DNA from 2 places in the Mycoplasma sp. P36-A1 genome. Region 2 is predicted to be linked to the other one. Evidence: riboswitches for the same ligand, from Rfam matches in the RefSeq annotation. Region 2 holds a riboswitch; the other holds the start of a gene.

Region 1 (3,428 bases), 540 kb from region 2:
TCCTGTGCACACATTTTAGCTGTTAATGCTCTTTCATAGGCACTAATTCCAGTTGTTACATCTTTATAGTCAATAGAAACAGTAAAAGCAGTCTCATGGTTATCAGTATTGTTTAAAACCATTTGTTCTAGTTGTAACCTTGTAGCATTTTCTTTTGACATTGGAAGGCATATTAAACCTTTAGCATAAGTGGCCATAAAATTCATGTTTTCTACACTAATATTCTCAGCACTACAAACAATGTCTCCTTCATTTTCACGGTCTTCATCATCCATGACTAAGATCATTTTTCCTTCTTTTAAATCTTTTATTGCTTTTTCTATATTTTCATATTTCATAATTGATCTCCTTAAAAATCATTTTTTAATAAATATTCTTTAGATATTATTCTTTCTTTTAAAATATATTTCTCTATATATTTTGCTAAATAATCATTTTCAATATTGACAATACTATTTATTCTTAAATTATTTAAAATACTATTGCTTAAAGTATGTGGAATTATTGAAACACTAAAATTATTTTTTTCTACTGAAGCAACTGTTAAACTTATTCCATCAATACAAATAGAACCCTTTTCAACAATGTAATTCATTAATTTATTATCACATTTAAATTTAAACCATTTAGCATTAACATCCATTCTAGTACTGATAAGTGTTGCTGTTCCATCTATGTGTCCTGTAACTATATGGCCACCAAAACGTGAGTTAAGGCTCATAGCTCTTTCTAAATTAACTTTAGAATTATGCTTGATATTAGATAGGGAAGTTCTAGTAATAGTTTCAGGCATTACATCTACTTTAAAACTATAATTATTGAATGAAGTGACAGTTAAACAAATACCATTAACAGCAACACTATCACCAACTTCCATATCCTTTATTATTATTTTTGCTTCTATTTCTAAAGAATAGATGTTATTACCTTTTATAACTGATTTAATATTACCCATCTCTTCTACTATTCCAGTAAACATTATTTAAGCACCTCATACATTAATAAAATATCATCTTCAAAAATCTTTGTTTTAGGTTTTGATAAGTGTAATGTATCTTTAATCTTTTCAAAGCCTCTTCCACCTACAGGTGCTAATGAATTTTTCCCACCAATAATCAAGCTACCAATATAAACATGAATTTCATTAACTATTTCTTGATTAATTGCACTCCAATTTAATGTTGAACCACCTTCAAGTAAAATACTATCAATCTTCATCAGTGCTAGTTTTGACATTAAATCATGTAGATCAACTAAGTTATGTAACTGCTTAACTTTTAAAATGATACAACCATATTTTTCTAAATTCTTAATTTTAGCTATGTCACTAGAACAAGTTGCAATGATTGTTTTAATAGATGATGAAGTTTGAACAATTAAAGAATTAATTGGTATTTTTAAAGTAGTGTCAACAATAATTCTTATTGGATCTCTACCACCTTCTATTCTACAATTTAAAAGGGGATTATCATTAATAATAGTGTTGATACCTACCATAATTGCAGAATTCATTGACCTTGTTTTATGAACATCTAAACGTGATAGTTCATTACTGATCCATTTAGAATCATTTGTGTATGTAGCAATTTTTCCATCAATACTCATAGCATACTTTAAAGTTAAGTAGGGTAGGTTATTAATAGTAAAATAGTTGTATACCTTATTTAAGGCTTGAGCTTGAGCTTCTAATACACCAACAGTAACTTTAATATTATTTGCTTTTAGTATCGCAACACCTTTACCGCTAACATTTAAATTAACATCTAATGTTGCAATGACAACCATTGAAATTTTTGCCTTAATAATAGCATCAACACATGGTGGGGTATTACCATAGTGTGTGCAAGGTTCTAAAGTAACATACATAGTGGCATTTTCTAAACTTTCACTAGCACTATTTATGGCATTTACTTCAGCATGATTCTCTTTGTATTTCATATGATAACCTTTTCCAATTATCTTATCATCTTTAACAATAATCGCACCAACCATTGGATTTGGACTAACATACCCTTGTCCTTTAGCTGCAAGTAATAGAGCTTTTTGCATATAATCAATATCTTTCATTTTATCACCTCAAAAAAAATACATGCCTTGATATAAATTCAGGGCATACAAAATATATTAATTAATATAAAAAACTCTGAAACGATAAATCATTTCAGAGCATAGATATACTAAAAAAGTATAATTGTTCTTCTTTCATCCAGACTATACTGTCGGCTTTGGAATTTCACCAAATCAACCATAAAGGTTCGTGGGCTTTAACCACCGGTAGGGAATTGCACCCTGCCCCGAAGATATTCAATTGACTTAATTATAGTCTCATAACAATATTTTTGTCAACAAAAAATATTATAAAATTTGTAAAAATACGATTTAAGTTTTATACACTTTCAAATAAAAAAGTAGTTTTTTAAAAAAAATGGCTACATTGTTATGTTAAATAATAGTTGCTGATATATAAAAAAACTACGATAAAATCGTAGTTTATTTCTTATAAAATTTTTTGTAGTAGTAGGCAGTTAAGCAACCACCAAAGAAAATTGAGACAGTTACAAAAAATAAAATATACTGTCTAAAATAAATCATACCTCTTGGAGCAAAAGTTATAAAAAACGATAACAAAAGCAATAAAAATATATACATTGATCTAAATACTTTTAATAAAATAAAATTATTTTCAGCATTTGCTGGTCCCATCATTGCTGAATATTTTACCAACATAAAACAGCCAACAATTGTAATTATCATTGTAAATAAAATAAAGGCATAGAAGTGCATTTCACTACTTCCTACCCAATTATCAATATCATCAAACATCTAATCCCTCAATTCTAAAAACTCTCTAGTAACACTCAACTTTATAACTATTATTTTACCAAATTTTCCTCGATTTGTAAATATACAGTTAATATTTTTTAAAAATTTGATAAGTATTAGGACTATTATACATAATTATTCATTAATCAATGTATTGCACTTTAACTTATATACTTAATTTGTTAGAATAAAAGTGTTAGAATTTTAAGTAAGGGGTGTTGACTATGTTTTTAGAAACTAAAAGATTATATCTTCGTAAAATGACATTAGAAGACCAAGATGATCTGGATTTATTGTTAAAGGATACTGGTATTACTTATGCTTATGAACATGATTTTACCGATGAAGATGTTGTGAAGTGGATAGAAGATAATATTCAAACTTATGAGGAATCTGGTTATGGATTAATGGCTGTTATTTTAAAAGAAAATGATAGATTCATTGGTCAAGCGGGATTAGTTAAAGTTAAAGAAGAAGAAGATGATTTAACTGAGGTGTTCTATTTATTGAAAAGAGAATACTGGCACAATGGTTATGCTATAGAAGCAGCTAGAGCACTATCAAATTATGCATTTGATTATCTAAATCAAGATAAGGTATATGCA
Region 2 (3,428 bases):
ATTTACAAGTTATTAACTATTACTTTTATTTAAAAAAAGAGGATATTTAAATAGAACTATGTCTATTTTAATACCCTCTTTAATATTACATTATTTAGTACTTTCTTCTACTTCTACAGGATAAACTTTGTCGACTTTCAGTTTTAGATTTTTATTAACTAATTTTTTTCTTATTAATTTTTTATAAACGTCTTCTTTCAATAAAGTGTATAAAACTGAAAATACTGGAACTCCAATTAACATTCCAACCATACCAGCTAAATTCCCTCCTAATGCTACAGCAGCTAAAACCCAAATACCTGGTAAACCCACTGAATTACCTACTATTCTAGGGTATATAACATTACCATCAATTTGTTGGTATATTACAATAAAAGCAATAAAGATTAATGCTTGTAAAGGATTGACTAACATTATTAATAAAGCTCCTAATAATGTAGCAACAAATGCTCCAAAGACTGGTATTAAAGCACCAAAAGCAACTAATGCAGATATCATTGGTGCATATGGGATTTTCATTATCATCATTCCAGTAAAACATACAAATCCTAGGATAACACATTCTATTAACTGTCCTGTTATAAAATTTGAAAAAGTTTGTGATGCTATTTTAAATACATGTTTAATTTTTTCAACAATCATTGGATTTAAATAAGCATACATTAATTTTTTTACTTGAACACCTAAAACTTCTTTTTGACCTAAAACATATACTGAAAAAACGATTCCTAAAAACAATGTTACAAATGTTCCTACTAGTGAGTTTGCTGCTGACATTGTGTTATTGATAAAGCTTTGACCATAGTTTGAGACAAATTTTGTAACTTCAGAAGTAAGCTGGCTCATATCAATATTAATGTTCCATTCAGGAAGAAAATCAAAATTATTGTCTGTTCTTATTCCTGTGTATAAATCTTCAACTGAATTTATATAACCAGGAAAATTTTCAATAACCATTTTTATTGAATTTAAAACTTCTGGAACAATTAAGAATAACAACATAAATATAAGTCCAATAATTAGTAATATAGATATTGTTAAACAAATTCCTCTTTTTAGTTTTGCTGCTAAACCATCTGGCTTTTTAAATATTTTTGAATATAACTTCTCTACTTGATTTAGTAATACATTAACAACAAATGCAATTGCCAAACCTAAAATAAATGGAATACAAACTGATATTATAAATTGTATTGCATCAACTACCGAACTAAAGTACATTGTTATCCAAAGTAATGCTACTGTAAAAAATATTAAACCTGATATTATTTTTATATTTTTTTTATTTAAGTCCATAAATACACCTCTTTTTTATTTCAATGAATAAATTATACCATAAGTTAGAATATATATTGTCTATATTTAACTATTTTATACTCATTATACTTCAAAATAAAAAACCACCTTAGTGGTTTTAACATTTTTTAGCTTTGTATGCATAGTTTTCAATTGTTGCTCTAATTTTTTTATATATTAAAAAAGTAACAACTGCACAAATTCCACCTTTGATTATATTGAATGGAATAATTCCTACTAAAAATAAAGTAAATGGACTATTAACAGCAGGGTTAACTACAGTTACCATTCCAACAATATCATCCATTCCCATACCAAATAGATTTGCATATAATGGTAGAATTAAGAAGTAATTTGAAAGTGCTGCCATTAATGTACTTAATATTGTACCTGCAAGCATACCAAGTATAGCTCCTTTTTTATTAAGCATTTTCTTATATATTATTCCTGCTGGAACTACATATGCAATAGATACAATTATATTTGAAAGTTCTCCTACAAACATTGTAGATGTACCTTGCAGCAATAACTTGATCAATATTTTTATTATTACTATAAATGCTCCTGCTACTGGTCCCATAATAAATGTTCCAATTAGTTCTAACACACTTGAAAAATCAAATTCCATAAATGGTGGCATTAATGGAAGAGGAAATTTTAAATACATTAATAGTGCTGCAACTGCTCCAAATATCCCTATAAGGGTAATTTCTCTAATATTAAAGTTTAATATTTTTTTCATTCTTTGTCCTTCTTTCTTGAATATAAAAAAACCTGAGAAAAAAATCTCAGGGTATTAGCTACAGAAAAATGATAATCTTTTCTCATCCGGACTTTAACCGTCGGTATAGGAATTTCACCTATTCAGCCGCATTATGCGGGTCATGGACTATAACCATCGGTAGGGAATCTCACCCAACCCCAAAGACTAAGCTTTATTTTGTTTGAACAGATATCTATCTCTGTATTTATATTATATCACTGAAAATATACTATGTAAACACGAAGTGTGTTTAATTTATAATAATTTTAAATTAAATTAATATTAAGATTATAGCTATACTCAGTTTCTTGGATATCTTTAATATCCAAATTAATTTTTTGCTTAAAAATTGGTCCATCATAAACTAATGTATGATATTCCCCATTTTCTCCACATTCATCAATGCCAACTTCAGTAAAATAATTTAATACTGAATAATCAAGTGTTTTTCCTAATGTCTCTTTAGGTAGCTTGTTTTTGTCAACTTTTTTTATAACTGCTTTGTATCCTTTATCAATAAATTCTTTTACTAAAGAAAGTCTATTTTCTTGCCATAGTGGAAAAATAGCTTCTAATCCAACATTATTACATCTTTCACTACACCAAATACGATGTTCCTCTATGTCAATATCTCCAAATACAATACAATCTATACTATATTGTTGTTTTAGAGCTTTAAGAGCATTTTCAAAGTCTTCTGTATATTCATTACCTTCTCTAAGTTTTACAGGAATAAATATTGTATCGATGCTTTTTGCAACATTTTCTAATATATTTAAGTTTATATCATGAAACCATGAACCTATATCTTTATTTGTCGTTGTAAAAATACCTACTAACTCATTTTTATCTTTTAACATTCTATCTAAAGCTAGCATAGAATCTTTTCCTCCAGAATATGAAACTAGAAATTTTTTCATAAACAACCTCCTTACTTACTAATATTATACTATATGTTGCACTTAAATAAAATTTTAAATTAAATAAAAAAAGGAACTAAATTAGTTCCTAATAATTATTTTAATCTAGCTTTAATCATCCAGTGTGCTTTTTTATATTCACCTATCCAATTAGTCATTATAAAGACTAATCCTTTGTGACCCTCTTTATCAGCTTTGTTTGCAATTTCTTGAAAAGACTTAATAAGATATGTATAGATATCATTTAAAGATGCTACAACCTCTTCATCAGTAAAATCCTTTACAGCTAGTGGTTTACATTTTGTTTCTTTTGCATACTGATCTAATGATGCAGATGGATACATATCATTTGATTTTAAATACTCTGCAACATCATCAAATTTTGAAAAAACATCATTATATAACCCCTCAGTTAACTCATGATATTCCTCAAACCCCATTCCTGAAAC

Evidence for each region. A riboswitch is a leader RNA that binds a small molecule or an ion and turns the genes downstream of it on or off. The one in region 2 is predicted to bind FMN.
Region 1: another riboswitch for FMN. It lies ahead of ribD (bifunctional diaminohydroxyphosphoribosylaminopyrimidine deaminase/5-amino-6-(5-phosphoribosylamino)uracil reductase RibD); the one in region 2 lies ahead of ACD762_RS04200 (ECF transporter S component).

The regions. Positions count from the first base shown of each region.
Region 1 covers NZ_CP168083.1:1,425,901-1,429,328, reverse strand. Annotated here, with positions in the region: gene ribB (3,4-dihydroxy-2-butanone-4-phosphate synthase) at 1-338, opposite strand, end outside; gene ribE (riboflavin synthase) at 350-979, opposite strand; gene ribD (bifunctional diaminohydroxyphosphoribosylaminopyrimidine deaminase/5-amino-6-(5-phosphoribosylamino)uracil reductase RibD) at 979-2,067, opposite strand; FMN riboswitch at 2,191-2,306, opposite strand; gene ACD762_RS06945 (hypothetical protein) at 2,491-2,823, opposite strand; gene ACD762_RS06940 (GNAT family N-acetyltransferase) at 3,048-3,428, shown strand, end outside.
Region 2 covers NZ_CP168083.1:889,066-892,493, reverse strand. Annotated here, with positions in the region: gene ACD762_RS04205 (AI-2E family transporter) at 91-1,296, opposite strand; gene ACD762_RS04200 (ECF transporter S component) at 1,415-2,038, opposite strand; FMN riboswitch at 2,109-2,229, opposite strand; gene ACD762_RS04195 (diphthine--ammonia ligase) at 2,326-2,979, opposite strand; gene ACD762_RS04190 (Dps family protein) at 3,075-3,428, opposite strand, start outside.